Regions from separate parts of the Stenotrophomonas sp. ATs4 genome, predicted to be linked through region 2. Evidence: riboswitches for the same ligand, from Rfam matches in the RefSeq annotation. Region 2 holds a riboswitch; the other holds the start of a gene.

Region 1 (8,277 bases), on a different contig from region 2:
GCCGTTGCACGGCGTGCTGGCGCAGCTGGTGCCGCAGCTTTACGCGCTGCCGGAAGCACGCAAGGTGCGCTGGTCGCTGGATGTGGATCCGACGGATCTGTATTGAGGGGTCAGAGCCCACCCGTCGGGTGGGATCCGCCCCTTGGCTATCGGGGTCGGATCCCTTTTCGCAGAAAAGGGCTCTGACCCCGAACGCTTTCGCTTACGTCAGCGGCGACATCACGCCGCGCTGGTAGGCCGGCCGCTCGCGCAGGCGGGCGTACCAGTCGGCCAGGTGCGGCAGCTCCGGGCGCTGGATCGGCAGTTCGAACCAGGCATAGATCAGCGAGCCCAGCGGGATATCGCCCATCGCGAAGTTCTCGCCCGACAACCACGGCTGGTTGGCCAGGGTCGCATCTGCCATCGCCAGGTAATCGCCCGCACGCACGACGGCGGCGTTGATCCGTGCTTCGTCGCGGTCCGCCGGGGCGGTGCGCATGATGCCCCAGATCAGGTCGGTGTACAGCGGCGCCATCCGCGAGGTGCTCCAGTCCATCCACTTCTCGGCCTGGGCACGCTCCATCGGGTCCTCGGCGTACAGCGTGCCCAGCGCATAACGCGCGCTCAGGTAACGCACGATGGCGTTCGATTCCCACAGCGGCAGGCCGTGGTCTTCGATCACCGGCACCAGGCTGTTGGGATTCATCGCCTGGTACTCCGGCGTCTGCGTGCCGCCGTGGCTGCCACCGACTTCGATGGACTCATACGGCAGGCCGATCTCCTCGGCACACCACAACACCTTGCGGACGTTGCTGGAATTGCGACGGCCCCAGATCTTCAACATGCGGGTTTTCCCTTGCTGGCAATGCGAGCGGCAACGATACGCCTGATCGGTTGGGGTGTGTGCGTGCCCGATGCGGGATCTGGATCTGGGGATTGCCGGCCAGCGGCCGGCACTACCGGTTCCTTTCCGGCCAGCGGCCGGCACTACCGGTTCTTTTTCGGCAGCGCGCGCACGTAGGACGACTTGCCGTCCTTCTTCAGCTCGAACAGGCCGATCGCGGCCAGCAGGTCACTGAGCTTGCCATAGCCGTAGTTGCGCGGATCGAACGAAGCCTGGTTGCCGATCTGGCTGCCAACCGGCCCCAGATGCGACCAGCCATCCTCGCCCTCGGCCGAGGACACCGCGCGGCGCAACATCTTCACCAGCCGCGTATCACTGCGCATTTCCGCGCCGCTCTTGCGTGGGCGCGCATCGTCGCTCGCTGGCTGCTCGCTGGGCGTCTGTTCACTCGACGGTTGTTCACTCGATCCCTGCTCGACATCCTGCACGCTGGCATGGGTCTGGCCCAGCGCTTCCAGGTAGGTGAACTTCGAGCACGCGTTGACGAACGGCTCCGGGGTTTTCTTCTCGCCGAAGCCATACACCTTCACGCCGTCGGTCAGCAGGCGCATCACCATCGGGGTGAAATCGGCATCGCTGGAGACGATGGCGAAACCATCGAGATTCCGCGCATAGAGCAGGTCCATCGCATCGATCACCATCGCCATGTCCGAAGCGTTCTTGCCCTTGCTGTACGCGAACTGCTGGATCGGGCGGATCGCGTATTCGTGCAGCACCGCTTCCCAGCCTTTCAGCCGCGGGCTCTTCCAGTTGCCATAGGCGCGGCGCACATTGGCCACGCCATAGCGGGCGACTTCAGCCAGGACCTCGTCGATCTTCGAGGCCGGCGCGTTGTCGGCATCGATCAACAGGGCGATGCGCTTTTCGGGTTCGCTCATGGATTCCTCGCGGGCGGTTGCCTGAACCCGAGTATCGCTGATCCACGCAGGCGCTGACGTGACAACCACCTGCCGTGCGAAGATGCCAAACGCTTCCCCCATGCCCCCACTGGAGTGAGTCGATGAGTCGCGAGCGCGTTCCCCACCTGGTCGTTGTCGGCGGCGGTTTTGCCGGGCTCTGGGCCACCCGCGCCCTGGCCCGCGAACGCATACGCATCACCCTGGTCGACCGCCGCAACCACCATCTGTTCCAGCCGCTGTTGTACCAGGTGGCCACCGCCGGCCTGTCCGCACCGGACATCGCCGCACCACTGCGCCACATCCTCGGCCACCAGCGCAATGTGGAAGTACGCCTCGGCGAAGTGGTGACCGTCGACAAGCAGGCCCGGCAGATCCGCATGGCCGATGGCAGCACGCTGGACTACGACAGCCTGCTGCTGGCCACCGGCGCCACCCACGCCTATTTCGGCAACGACCAATGGGCCGATGATGCCCCCGGGCTGAAGACGCTGGACGATGCCATCGCGCTGCGCCGCAAGCTGCTGCTGGCCTTCGAGCGCGCCGAGGCAGAACCGGACCCGGCGAAGAAGGCCGCATGGCTGAGCTTCGCCGTGGTCGGTGGCGGCCCCACGGGTGTTGAACTGGCGGGCACCCTGGCCGAGATCGCGCGGCATACGCTGCGCAACGAGTTCCGCCATATCGACCCGGCCAGCGCCAAGGTGCGCCTGGTGGAGGCCGGCCCACGCGTGCTGTCCTCGTTCCCGGAAGTGCTTTCGCTGAAGGCACGCCGGCAGCTGGAAAAACTGGGCGTGGAAGTGCTGACGGGTACTCCGGTGAGCGACATCGACAGCCAGGGCTTCAGGCTCGGTGATCAGTTCGTACCGGCACGTACCGTGGTCTGGGCCGCGGGCGTGGCCGCATCGCCGCTGGCGCGCACGCTGGAGGTGCCGCTGGACCGCGCCGGACGCGTACAGGTACAACCCGACCTGACCCTGCCTGGCCACCCGGAACTGTTCGTGGCCGGCGATCTGGCCGCCTTGAACCAGGCCAACGGCAAGCCGGTGCCCGGCGTGGCGCCCGCCGCCAAGCAGATGGGCAAGTACGTGGCCGAGGTGATCCGTGCACGCCTGCACGGCAAGCCCGAGCCCGGTCCGTTCAAGTACGCCGACTTCGGCAACCTGGCCACCATCGGCCGCATGGCCGCGATCGTGCACCTGGGCCGGCTGCAGCTTTCCGGCGTACTGGCCTGGTGGTTCTGGCTGGCCGCGCACGTGTTCTTCCTGATCGGTTTCCGCAACCGCATCGTAGTGCTGCTGAACTGGGCCGTGGCGTACTGGAGCTACCAGCGCAGCGCGCGCATCATTTTTGGTGATGACCAGGAAGACCGTCGACCAAGGCGGTAGATCCACGCCATGCGTGGATGATTGAATTACGTTGGGGTCGGATCCCTTTCCGCAGGAAAGGGCTCTGACCCCGTCAACACCATCCACGCATGGCGTGGATCTACCGATTCATCGGGCCGCCCGGCACCCGCCGTTTCGACCATGCCCGGCAGAAATCTTCCTTCCTTGCGGAGTCGGCAATCTGCGCCGCACTCCAGGCTCACTTCGCCTTCGGCTTCGGGTACCACAGCGCGTTGACGATGACCCAGCGCTGGTCGAAGCGTCCCATGTGGAAGTAATCGACGAACCACGGCGTTTCCAATCGCACCGAGGCGGCATTGCCAGTCACGTCCAGCACCGTGCAGCGGCGGTCCCATTGATCCTTCGGGGTCTTCAACGCGCCCTGCTTCGTCAGCGAGACCAGCTCCTCCTTCGACATCCGGCGCAAGCCGAGTCGCTCGTCTGGCGTATCGCCGAGGACCGCGCGCTTGGCCAGGTCCGGGTGCAAGGAGCGGGCGACGCGCTGCGGGTCGGCTTCCAGCTGACCGTCCACGTAGTCATGGCAGGTGGCTTCGATGGCCGCGATCGTAGCGGCGTCGGCAGCGGGGCTTGCTGCTGCGGAAAGTGCGAACAACAGGGCAACGGTGGACATCCGGGTCTCCAGCGCTGAGGGCTGGGCGATCATGGCATGGCCGGATGCGCCCATCCACGCATGGCGTGGATCTACTGCATCAACCACGCCAGCTTGCGTTCGCGCGGCTGCTGCTTGAGTTGCCACTCGGCCCGCGAGGCGGCGGCCCGGTCCGGGTACTCGCGCACGGCCAGCACGCGCAGCGGCGGCCGCGATCGGGTGTAACGGGCTCCCTTGCCAGCCTGGTGGGCGGCAAAACGGGCCTGCACGTCGGTGCTGATGCCGGCGTAATAGCTGCCATCGCGGCATTCGAGCAGGTACAGGAACCACGGGCGGAGGGACGGGGCCATACCCGGATTATGCCGTGCTGCACTGCAGCGGATATACTGGCGCCCGAATGCAGGAGAGAGGCGCCGCGCTGGCGCCCGCCGAAGGCGCAGGCTCCCATGATCGCTCAGGCCGGTGGGCTGGAATCCCACCAACCATGCATTCGACTCGCCGAGCTGGAGAGAGGTCACCGGGCACGCCCGGGACGATCCGCCGAAGGGGCACGCGGCCCATGCCGCTGAACTCTCAGGCAAAAGGACAGCGGGAGCGGCACCGGTCATCGTCATCCCGTCATTGCGCAGGCAGTGGCGGTGGTCGCGCATGGCCGGCCCCACCGCGCCCGGAGCCTGCCCCATGCTGCTGTCCATCATCTACCTGATCGCCATTTCCGCCGAAGCCATGACCGGCGCCCTGTCTGCGGGCCGCCGCCGCATGGACCTGTTCGGCGTGGTCATGATCGCCTGTGTCACCGCCCTCGGTGGCGGCTCGCTGCGCGACATCCTGCTCGGTCATTACCCGCTGGGCTGGGTGAAGCACCCCGAGTACCTGGGCTTCACCGTGTGCGCGGCGCTGATCGCCACGTGGGTCGCACGCTGGATGCATCACTTCCGTCGCACCTTCCTGGTACTGGACGGGCTGGGCCTGATCGCCTTCACCCTGATCGGCTGCTCGATCGCGCGCGAGGCCGGTCATGCCACGCCCATCGTGCTGATTGCCGGCATGCTGACCGGCGCGTTCGGCGGCGTGCTGCGCGACATCCTCTGCAACGAGGTGCCGCTGATCTTCCAGAAGGAGCTGTACGCGATCATCTCGCTGCTGACCGGTGCGGTGTACCTGTTGCTGCTGCACTGGGGCGTGGCCGACGCTACGGCGATCCTGTGCTGCCTCGGCGGTGGCTTCGCAGTGCGGCTTCTGGCGATCCACTACCGCTGGGAAATGCCGAAGTTCGTCTATCACGACGAAGTGCATTGATTGTCTGACGGTAGTGCCGGCCGCTGGCCGGCAACACGGCACATGCCCGCGGATTCCAGCAGGTTGCCGGCTAGCGGCCGGCACTACCGAATGCGTTGCATGACGATGGTCATGCGGCATTGGCCGGGGTGATTGGCTACCATTGTCACCCCGTTGCTGCCGCGACGGCATCCAGCCACGCCGCGCCCGCGGCCCCGCCAGACACTCCCTCCCCGCTGCCCGTGGTGCCTTGAGCGCGCCGACGGGCCCGCATGTCCCTGCGCGCGCAGGGCGCAGGATGCCCCATGTCTGTCGCCGAAAATTCCCGCTTCCGCCGTGCCCGCCCATTGCGGGTGGTGCTGGCTATCGCCCTCGTCGCCCTTCTGGCGTGGTGGCTGTGGCCCCGGAGCGGATCGGGCAGCAGCGACGATGCGCCGGGCAAGACGGTCCCGGTACGCGTGGCGCGTGCCAGCGCCGAGCCTCTGGTGCTGCGCCTGAAGGCGGTCGGTACGGTCACGCCACTGCACAGCGTGGTGGTGCGCAGCCGCGTGGATGGCGAACTGCTGCGCCTGCACTTCCAGGAAGGACAGCAGGTGAAGGCAGGCGACCTGCTGGCGCAGATCGACCCACGCCCGTATGAGGTGAAGCTGGCACAGGCCCAGGGTACCCAGCAGCAGAACCTGGCCGAGCTGGAGAACGCCGAACGCCAGCTGCAGCGCTACCGCGAACTGCAGAAGCAGAACTACGTGTCCGGGCAGGAACTGAGCGACCAGCAGAGCAAGGTGCGGCAGCTGCAGGGTCGGCGGATCAGCGATCAGGCGTCTGTTGACGAAGCGCGCCTGCAGCTGCAGTACACCCGCATCGTCGCCCCGGTCAGCGGTCGCATCGGGCTGCGCCGGCTGGACGTGGGCAACCTGGTGCGTGCCAGCGATACCGAAGGCCTGGTGACGCTGGCCCAGACCGCACCGATCAGTGTGCTGTTCACCGTGCCCGAACCGGAACTGCCCGCCCTGCTCGATGCCGTGCAGGCGCAGCCAGCGCTGGCGGTGGAAACGTGGGACCGCGAAGAACGCCGGCAGCTGGCCCGCGGCTCACTGTCCAGTGTCGACAACCGCATCGATACCACCACCGGCACGCTGAAGCTGCGTGCGCACTTCGAAAACGACGACCTGGCCCTGTTCCCCAACCAGTTCGTCAACGTACGCCTGCAGCTGGGCGAGCAGCCCGCGCTGCTGATTCCCGATGCCGCCGTGCAGTTCGGCAGCCAGGGCAACTACGTGCATGTCGTCGGCAAGGACAACAAGGCGCAGCGGCGCAACGTGGTGCTTGGGCCTGCCGATGACGGACGCGTGGCCGTACGCTCCGGCCTGGTGGCCGGCGACAAGGTGGTGATTGAAGGCATCGACGGACTGGAAGACGGCACCGCGGTGGAGATCATCACCGAGGAGGCCGTGACCAAGGCCGGCGCATGAACCTCTCGCGCGCCTTCATCCTGCGTCCGGTCGCTACCACGCTGCTGATGGTGGCACTGCTGCTGTCCGGCGTGCTGGCCTACCGCCTGCTGCCGGTGGCAGCGCTGCCGCAGGTCGATTACCCGATCATCCAGATCACCACGCTGTACCCGGGCGCCAGCCCGGAGCTGACCACGCGCACCATCACCGCGCCGCTGGAGCGTCAGCTGGGGCAGATTCCCGGCCTGAAGCAGTTGTCGTCGACCAGTTCCGGCGGTGCGTCGGTCATCACCCTGCAGTTCGGCCTGGAGGTGTCGCTGGGCGTGGCCGAGCAGGATGTGCAGGCGGCGATCAACGCAGCCGGCAGCTTCCTGCCCGGCGATCTGCCGGTGCCACCGGTCTACCGCAAGGTCAACCCGGCCGATACGCCGATCCTGACCCTGGCGGTGACCTCAGAAGGCCTGTCGCTGCCGCAGGTACACGATCTGGTGGATACGCGCATCGCGCAGCGCCTGGCGCAGTTGCCGGGCGTCGGCCTGGTCAGCCTGGCTGGCGGCCAGCGCCCTGCCGTGCGCATCCAGGTGAATCCGGCGGCACTGGCCGCCAATGGCTTGGGCATGGACCACATCCGCACCGCCATCGCCGCCGCCAATGTCAACCTGCCCAAGGGCAGCTTCGATGGCCCGATCCGCGCGGTGATGCTCGATGCCAACGACCAGATGCGCAGCGTGGCCGAGTACCGTGCGCTGGTGCTGGCCTGGCGCGATGGCGCGCCACTGCGGCTGGGCGATGTGGCCACCATCAGCGATGGCGCCGAGAACCGCCAGCTGGCGGCATGGAGCGGCACCACGCCCGCAGTGCTGGTGAACATCCAGCGCCAGCCGGGGGCGAATGTGATCGCCGTGGTCGAGCAGGTGCGTGCGTTGCTGCCGCAGCTGCAGGCCACCTTGCCGGCCGGCGTGCAGATGGCCGTGCTGAGTGACCGTACCGAATCGATCCGTGCGTCGGTGCGCGGCGTACAGAAGGAGCTGGTGCTGGCCATCGCGCTGGTGGTGCTGGTCACCTGGGTGTTCCTGCGCAACCTGCCGGCCACGCTCATTCCCAGCGTCGCGGTGCCGCTGTCGCTGGTGGGCACGTTCGCGGTGATGCTGCTGGCCGGCTATTCGCTCAACAACCTCACGCTGATGGCGCTGACCATCGCCACTGGCTTCGTGGTGGACGATGCCATCGTGATGCTGGAGAACATCGCGCGCCACCTGGAAGAGGGCGAAAGCCCGCGCGAGGCAGCGCTGAAAGGCGCCAGTGAAATTGGATTCACCCTGATTTCGCTGACCGTTTCGCTGATTGCGGTGTTGATCCCGCTGTTGTTCATGGCCGATCTGGTGGGCGCGCTGTTCCACGAATTCGCGGTGACGTTGGCCGTGGCCATCGGCATCTCGCTGCTGGTCTCGCTGACGTTGACGCCGATGCTGTGTGCGCGGTTCCTGAAGCCGCATGTGGCGGGGTCGGAGCCCCAAGGGGATCTGGCCCCTTCGCCGCCGAAGCGCGATGTCTTCGACCGCGTCATCGCCCTCTACGACCGCCAGCTGCGTTGGGTGCTGCAGCGGCAACCGCTGATGCTGCTGGCCACCGTCGCCACACTCGCGCTGACCGTGGCGTTGTACTTTGCCGTGCCCAAGGGCTTCTTCCCGGTGCAGGATGCCGGCCTGGTGCAGGGCATCAGCGAGGCACCGCAGGCCATCTCGTTCCAGGCCATGCGCGAGCGGCAACTGGC
Region 2 (8,277 bases):
GCGATTCAGAACGCATCGCAGCCAAGGCCAACGAGCGCTCGCTGACCCAGCTCAACAGCTGGATCGAACAGGCCGCCAAGTTCGACGGCAAGCCGATGAGCGAAGACAGCAAGCGCGCGATCCACCTGCTGAAGCTGATGTCGTCGATGCCGGCACCGCGCGATCCAGCCAAGCTGGCCGAACTGACCCAGATCGCCACCCGCATGGAAGGCAGCTACGGTGCTGGCAAGTACTGCACCGACGCCAACGATCCGAACTCCTGCCGCCAGCTGGGCGAACTGGAGCAGGTGCTGGCGCGCAGCCGCGATTACGACAAGCAGCTCGACGCCTGGCAGGGCTGGCACAGCACCACCAAGAGCATGCGCGGCGACTACCAGAAGTTCGTCGGCCTGGTGAACGAAGGTGCCAAGGGCATGGGCTTCACCGATGCCGGCCAGATGTGGCGCAGCGGCTACGACATGCCGCCGGAGCAGATCGGCCCGGAAACCGACCGTCTGTGGGAACAGGTCAAGCCGATGTACGAGCAGCTGCACTGCTACGCACGCGGCAAGCTGGACAAGACCTACGGCAAGGACAAGGCCGAAGTGGGCAACGGCCTGATCGCCGCGCACCTGCTGGGCAACATGTGGCAGCAGGACTGGTCCAACCTGTGGGACCAGCTGGAACCGTATCCGGGTGCCGGCAGCCTGGACATCACCGCTGCGCTTGAGAAGCAGTACCAGACCAACCTGAGCGCAGCGCTGGCCAAGGCCGGCAAGGACGCCAACGTGGCCGCGCAGTACAAGGCCCAGCGTGAGGCCGAGCTGCGTACCGCCAAGCAGATGACCGAGCGCGCGCAGGACTTCTACGTGTCGCTGGGCATGCCGTCCCTGCCGCAGTCCTATTGGGAAAAAACCCAGTTCATCAAGCCTGACGACCGCGACGTGGTCTGCCACGCCAGCGCCTGGGACATGAACATGGAAGGCGATGTGCGCACCAAGATGTGCATCAAGCCGAACGAAGAGAACTTCACCACCATCTACCACGAGCTGGGCCACATCTATTACGACCTGGCCTACAACCCGCTGCCGCCGCTGTTCCAGGGCGGTGCCAACGATGGCTTCCATGAAGCGATCGGCGACACCATCGTGCTGGCGATGACGCCCAAGTACCTCAGCTCGATCGGCCTGGTCGACGCACCGACCGAAAGCCGCGAGGCGGTCATCAACAACCAGATGCGCATGGCCCTGTCGGGCGTGTCGTTCCTGCCGTTCGGGCTGATGATCGACCGTTGGCGCTGGGGCGTGTTCGATGGTTCCATCACCGCCGACAACTACAACAAGGCGTGGTGGGACCTGAAGGCCAAGTACCAGGGCGTGGCTCCGGCCAGCACCCGCGGTGAAGAGTTCTTCGATCCGGGTGCGAAGTACCACGTGCCAGGCAACACCCCGTACACCCGCTACTTCCTGGCGCGCATCCTGCAGTTCCAATTCTACAAGGGCCTGTGCGATGCCTCCGGCTACAAGGGGCCGCTGCATGAGTGCACCTTCTACGGCAACAAGGAAGCCGGCCAGAAGTACTGGGCGATGCTGAGCAAGGGTGCCAGCCAGCCGTGGCAGGCTACGCTGAAGGAACTGACCGGTACCGACAAGCTCGATGCCGGCCCGATGATCGAGTATTTCAGCCCGGTCAACGCGTGGCTGAAGCAGCAGAACGAAGGCCAGATGTGCGGTTGGCAGGCCAACGCGGCTCCCGCGGCGAAATGAGAAAAGGGGCGGATCCGCGAGGATCCGCCCCTTTCTGGTAGTGCCGGCCGCTGGCCGGCAACTGCACGGTGGAAATCCAACGGGCAGCCGGCCAGCGGCCGGCTCTATCGCAACAGCGATCAGCTGTTCTTCTTCGCGGCCATCGCCGCAGCCAGTGCGGCCTTGAATTCCTCGAAGGTCTGGCCCTTTTCCTTCGCTTCGGCCTGAGCCGCATCGCGCAATGCATCGGAGTACACAAGACGTACTGGCGTACCCTTGCGTTCGTGCAGTTCGCCGGCCTGCATGATCAGGGCAAGCACCTGGGCAGCGCTCTCGCTCTGGCCCGCGATGCGGCCATCCATGCCCAGCACCCATTCGCCATCTCTACGCACGACACCGGCCAGCAGGGTGCGCTGCGCGTCGCGCAGTTCGGCATGCGGCTCCACCGGCGAGGCCTGCGCGGCAGCCTTGTTGGCGGCCTGCTTTTCCTGGCGACGGCGCTGGTCGCGGCGGATCTTGGAGCTGGTGGACATGGTGCGGTACCGCTGCGAGGGGGGCGCAAGGATAACGCACCCCGCCCGCAGCGCCGCTTCACGCTCCCACTCAGTCCAGCACCTTGCCGTGCCGCCAGTAGCCCATGAAGGTGATGGCGCGACGGTCCAGCCCGCAGTCACGCACCAGGTGACGGCGGATCGCCATCACCGCTCCTGCTTCGCCCGCCACCCACGCATACAGCGGCCCGGCCACGCTGGCGTCGGCCTGCTCCCACAGGATCTGCGCATCGACGTCGATTTCCTCCAGCGCATCGCCATCGACCACGCTTGAGGCCGCTGCCAGCCGCGCCTGTACTGCCCGCAGCAATGGCTGGCCGTAGGCCGCCTGCCCACGCGGCAGCCACACCAGCTCGGCGGTGGCAGGTGCCTTCAGTGGCACCGCGTCGCCGCCCTGGGCAACTTCCAGCAGGGCCAGCGTGCGCGGCGGCTCAATCATGTCAGCCAGCTCCTCAAGGATGCCTGCCACCGCAGGCAATGCTGTTTCATCAGCCACCAGCAGCACCTGGCCGACACCGGCCGGCGGCTTCCATTCCCAGCCTTCGCTGCTCTCGGCGCAGTCGGCGTCCGGGGCCAGCAGCACGACGCGGTCACCCGGGCGGGCGTGGATGGCCCAGCGCGAGGCGGGGCCGGTTTCGCCATGGATGACGAAATCGACATCGACCTCGCCCTGCTCGGCGCGCAGCTGGCGGATGGTGTAGGTGCGCATCGGCGGCCGTTGATCGTCAGGCAACGCCCGGTATCGCCGATACCAATCTTCGCCGCTGGGTACCTGCGGCAGGTCCTGGCGGGGCAAGGGGAAGAACACCTTGATCCGCTGGTCCGGGCCTTCGGTCTTCATCCGCGCCACGTCGGCGCCGGTGAACACCATGCGGTCCAGGGAAGGGGAAAGAACACGGCGCTCTTTCAGCGCCACCTCGAACAGGCGGTAGGTCTGCTGCGCAGCCATGGGGGTACCTCGTGCAACGACATCGGAATGGCTGGCTGTCGTGCATCCACGCACCGGCTGGCTGGAGTGCCCAGCCTAGTCCGGCCGTTCCCTGTCGCAAGGGTTGCGGGCCTCACGGCCCGCCCTACCCCTGCGCGCTGCTCAATGGCCCGTGCAGGCCGCCTGTGCCGCGCGTTCACGCTGGTGTTCCCAGTACCAGAACACGAAGCCGGCGCCGAAGAAGGCCGCCTGGCCCAGTGCCAGGTGCAGCGGGCTGGCGCTCAGCAGCGGCGACACCACGCCAGCCACCACGGTGCTGATCATCAGCTGCACGAAGGCCTGCAACGACGACGCCAGGCCACGCTGGTGCGGATACATGTCCAGCACCGCCAGCGCCAGGATCGGGAAAATCAGCGCCATGCCCATGCCGCCCAGGAAGATCGGCAGCACCGCCCACGGCAGCACGAACTGTGGAGACAGCGCCACGTAGCCGACGTTCAACAGCGCCGAAAGCGCACACAAGCTGAAGCCGATTGCCACCTGGCGGGTGGGCGTGGTGTGCCCGGCCATGCGTCCGGACAGGAACGAACCGGTGGTCATGCCGCCAATGGTGGGAATGAACAGCCAGGCGAAACCGCCTTCGCCCAGATGCAGGTGCTGCATCACGAACACCGGCGCCGAAGAGATGTACAGGAAGATGCCGCCGAAGCCGATGCTGCCGGCCAGGGCCAGGCGCAGGAAGCGCGGGTTGAAGCCGATGCGCACGTAATCACGCATCAACGTGCGCGGCGACAGCCCCACCCGTGCCTCGACCGGATGGGTCTCCGGCAGGTAGCGTGCGGTAGCGGCCAGCAGGACCAGCGCGAACACCACCAGGAACCAGAAGATCAGCGGCCAGCCGGCGCCACTGAGCAGGATCCAGCCACCGATGATCGGTGCGATCGCCGGGGCGATGCCGAACAGCATCGACACCTGGCTCATCAGGCGCTGCGCGTCGTGGCCGTGGTACAGGTCGCGGATCACCGCGCGGCCGACGATCATGCCCACGCCCGCCGACAGGCCCTGCAGCGCGCGGAACGCCAGCAGCGTGGTCAGATCGGTGGACAGCGCGCAGCCCACCGAGGCGCCGACAAAGATCACCAGGCCACCGAGGATGACCCGCTTGCGGCCCCAGGCATCGGACAGCGGGCCATGCGCCAGGCTCATCAGGCCATAGAACAACAGGTACACGCTGACCGTCTGCTGCACCGCCACCTCATCCACCGCCAGGCGCTGGGCCAGCTGCGGGAACGCCGGGAAGATGGTGTCGATCGAGAACGGACCGAACATGGCCAGGCCAGCGAGCAGCAGGGCCATGCGGCGGGTGGAAGGAGCAACAGCGGCGGTCATGGGAAAGGCGTCCGGCAGGGCCATGCGCGGCACGCACGGCGGGCGCCGGTCCCCTTCTGCAGGGACAGCGCCAGATGAATTCGGGTATCCGCCCATCATAGGTGTGGATTGCGCCGGGCGCCATGCAGGGATGCACAAAACGCACGACCGGGCCATCGGCCATTCAGCCGCGGCAGGCGCCCGGGGAAGCGGTCCGCGGGCCCGCAACGGGCTATAATCGGCCGGCAACACGGTGGGAGAAGCGGAACACCGCTGCCGAAGGCGCAACGCCCGTAATCGCTCAGGCCCGATACCACCCGTAACAGAACTCTGGAGAGACCGGTTCGATCCGGCGCCGAAGGGGCACGAAGCTGCGGTCCGCCGCGCTTTTAAACTCTCAGGCAAAAGGACAGAGGGGCGCCCCGCAGACCGCCGACCGGCGGCTTGTGCCCGTGCGTGTGCCCTTTCCTGACGGATCCTTCGCCATGTCCCAGAACACCCCTTCCCTGCGTGAGCTCGAGCACCATTCCGCGTTCGTCGAGCGTCATATCGGCCCCAACGATGCCGAGATCGCGCAGATGCTCGGCGTCATCGGCCACGCATCGCTGGATGCGATGACCGATGCCATCGTCCCGGCCAAGATCAAGTCGCCGGCACCGCTGGCACTGCCGGAGTCGATCACCGAAGTGCAGGCGCTGGCGAAGATCCGTGCGATCGCCGACAAGAACACCGTGCTGCGCAGTTTCATCGGCCAGGGTTACTACGGCACCCACACGCCGAACGTGATCCTGCGCAACATCCTGGAAAACCCGGCCTGGTACACCGCCTACACCCCGTACCAGGCGGAAATCTCGCAGGGCCGCATGGAAGCGCTGATCAACTTCCAGACCCTGTGCGCCGACCTCACCGGCATGGAAATCGCCAACGCCTCGCTGCTGGACGAAGCCACCGCCGCCGCTGAAGCGATGACCCTGGCCAAGCGTTCGGCCAAGTCGAAGTCGGACACCTTCTTCGTGCATGACGCGGTGCACCCGCAGACGCTGGAACTGCTGCGCACCCGCGCCGAGCCCATGGGCATCGTGCTGCGCGTGGGCACCCCGGCCGAAGCGCTGGAAGCGGACAGCTTCGGTCTGCTGCTGCAGTACCCGGACACCTTCGGCCAGGTGGGCGACTACAAGGCGCTGGTCGATGCCGTGCACGCACGCGGCGGTCTGGTGGCCGTGGCCACCGACCTGCTGGCCCTGACCCTGCTGGCGGCACCCGGTGAATGGGGCGCGGACATCGTGGTCGGCAACAGCCAGCGTTTCGGCGTGCCGTTCGGCTTCGGTGGCCCGCACGCCGCGTTCATGGCCTGCCGTGACGCCTACAAGCGCTCGATGCCGGGCCGCCTGATCGGCGTCTCGATCGACGCGCAGGGTAACCCGGCCTACCGCCTGACCCTGCAGACCCGCGAGCAGCACATCCGTCGCGAGAAGGCCACCTCCAACATCTGTACCGCACAGGTGCTGCTGGCGGTGATGGCGTCCATGTACGCCGTCTACCACGGCCCGGAAGGCCTGACCCGTATCGCCCGCCGCACCCATCGCCTGGCCTCGATCCTGGCCAGCGCGCTGCGCGGTGCCGGCGTACAGGTCGGTGGCGACTTCTTCGACACCCTGCATGTCACCGGCGTACACGCCGATGAGATCCACGCCAAGGCACGCGCTGCCGGCTACAACCTGCGGGCGATCGACAGCGACTCGGTCGGCATCAGCCTGGACGAAACCACCACCCGCGCCGACATCGTTGCCGTGGCGGCGGTGTTCGGTGCAGCGCTGGATGTGGACGCACTGGATGCCAGCACCGCCGACGCACTGCCGGCCGGCCTGCTGCGCCAGTCCGCGTTCCTCACCCATCCGGTGTTCAACACGCACCACAGCGAGCACGAACTGCTGCGCTACCTGCGTTCGCTGGCCGACAAGGACCTGGCGATGGACCGCACGATGATCCCGCTGGGCTCGTGCACCATGAAGCTCAACGCCACCGCCGAGATGATCCCGGTGACCTGGCCGGAGTTCTCGCAGATCCATCCGTTGGTCCCGGCTGACCAGGCGCTGGGCTACAAGGAACTGATCGACTCGCTGGAAGCGATGCTGGTGGAATGCACCGGCTATGATGCGGTGAGCCTGCAGCCGAACTCCGGTGCGCAGGGCGAATACGCCGGCCTGCTGGCGATCCGCGCCTATCACCGTTCGCGCGGCGAAGATCATCGCGACATCTGCCTGATTCCGGATTCGGCGCACGGCACCAACCCGGCCTCGGCGCAGATGTGCGGCATGAAGGTGGTGGTGACCAAGACCGACGCCAACGGCAATGTCGATGTGGAAGACATCCGCCTCAACGCCGAGAAGTACAGCGACCGCCTGGCCGCGATCATGATGACCTACCCGTCCACGCACGGCGTGTTCGAGGAGGAAGTGGTGGAGATCTGCGAGATCATCCACAAGCAGGGCGGCCAGGTGTACACCGACGGCGCCAACATGAACGCCCTGGTCGGCGTGGCCAAGCCGGGCAAGTGGGGTTCGGATGTTTCGCACCTGAACCTGCACAAGACCTTCTGCATCCCGCACGGCGGCGGTGGCCCGGGCGTTGGCCCGTGCGCGGTCAAGGAACACCTGGCTCCGTTCCTGCCGGGCAAGCTGGGTGACAACGGTCCGGTCGGCATGGTCAGCGCGGCCAGCTTCGGCAGCGCCTCGATCCTGCCGATCAGCTGGATGTACATCGCGATGATGGGCACCGAAGGCCTGCGCAAGGCCACCCAGGTGGCCCAGCTCAACGCCAACTACATCGCCAAGCGCCTGGCCCCGCACTTCAAGACCCTGTACACCGGCCGCAACGGGCTGGTGGCACACGAGTGCATCCTGGACGTGCGTCCGCTGGAAAAGACCAGTGGCATCGGCGCCGAGGACGTGGCCAAGCGCCTGATCGACTTCGGCTTCCATGCGCCGACGCTGAGCTTCCCGGTCGCCGGCACGCTGATGGTCGAACCGACCGAGAGCGAATCGCTGCATGAACTGGACCGCTTCATCGATGCGATGATCCAGATCCGCGAAGAGATCACCGCGATCGAAGACGGCCGTCTGGACCGCGAGGACAACCCGCTGAAGAACGCGCCGCACACCGCCACCGCTGTGACCGCCAGCGAGTGGACCCACGCCTATCCGCGTGAACTGGCTGCGTTCCCGCTGCCGAGCCTGAAGCTGCAGAAGTACTGGCCGCCGGTGGCCCGCGTGGACAACGTGTACGGCGACAAGAACGTGATGTGTGCCTGCATCCCGGTCGACGCCTACAGGGACGACGAAGTCGAGGCGTAATCCCTCGATCCATCGAAAACGAGAACGGCCCGCGCAAGCGGGCCGTTCTCGTTTCAATCCACGCATGGCGTGGATCTACTACCTGCCACGGCGAAACCGGGCCGTTTGGGTTTCCATCCACGCGTGGCGCATTCTCCGGTAGATCCACGCCATGCGTGGATGCCCTGCCATCACGGATCCGGCATCTGCCCCAGGCTCAACTGCCACGACACGCCGAAGCGATCCTGCACCCAGCCATAGCGGTTGCTGAAATCGTAGTCGCCCACCGGCATCAGCCAGTGCCCGCCCTCGCCCAGCACGCGCGCCGCGCGCTCGAACTGCTCGGCGCCGGAACACTCGACGAACAGGGAGAT

Evidence for each region. A riboswitch is a leader RNA that binds a small molecule or an ion and turns the genes downstream of it on or off. The one in region 2 is predicted to bind glycine.
Region 1: linked by a shared signal. The riboswitch ahead of ABR323_RS11520 (trimeric intracellular cation channel family protein) and the one ahead of gcvP (aminomethyl-transferring glycine dehydrogenase) in region 2 are both predicted to bind glycine.

Annotation. Positions count from the first base shown of each region.
Region 1 covers NZ_JBLYPK010000005.1:338,351-346,627, reverse strand. The annotation lists gene ABR323_RS11550 (primosomal protein N') at 1-106, shown strand, start outside; gene ABR323_RS11545 (glutathione S-transferase family protein) at 203-823, opposite strand; gene ABR323_RS11540 (NYN domain-containing protein) at 967-1,761, opposite strand; gene ABR323_RS11535 (NAD(P)/FAD-dependent oxidoreductase) at 1,884-3,164, shown strand; gene ABR323_RS11530 (nuclear transport factor 2 family protein) at 3,364-3,795, opposite strand; gene ABR323_RS11525 (GIY-YIG nuclease family protein) at 3,867-4,124, opposite strand; glycine riboswitch at 4,165-4,254, shown strand; glycine riboswitch at 4,268-4,371, shown strand; gene ABR323_RS11520 (trimeric intracellular cation channel family protein) at 4,456-5,073, shown strand; gene ABR323_RS11515 (MdtA/MuxA family multidrug efflux RND transporter periplasmic adaptor subunit) at 5,358-6,524, shown strand; gene ABR323_RS11510 (multidrug efflux RND transporter permease subunit) at 6,521-8,277, shown strand, end outside.
Region 2 covers NZ_JBLYPK010000007.1:30,061-38,337, forward strand. The annotation lists gene ABR323_RS13530 (M2 family metallopeptidase) at 1-1,745, shown strand, start outside; gene ABR323_RS13535 (hypothetical protein) at 1,865-2,257, opposite strand; gene ABR323_RS13540 (siderophore-interacting protein) at 2,328-3,224, opposite strand; gene ABR323_RS13545 (multidrug effflux MFS transporter) at 3,366-4,592, opposite strand; glycine riboswitch at 4,892-4,994, shown strand; gene gcvP (aminomethyl-transferring glycine dehydrogenase) at 5,057-7,924, shown strand; gene ABR323_RS13555 (VOC family protein) at 8,095-8,277, opposite strand, start outside.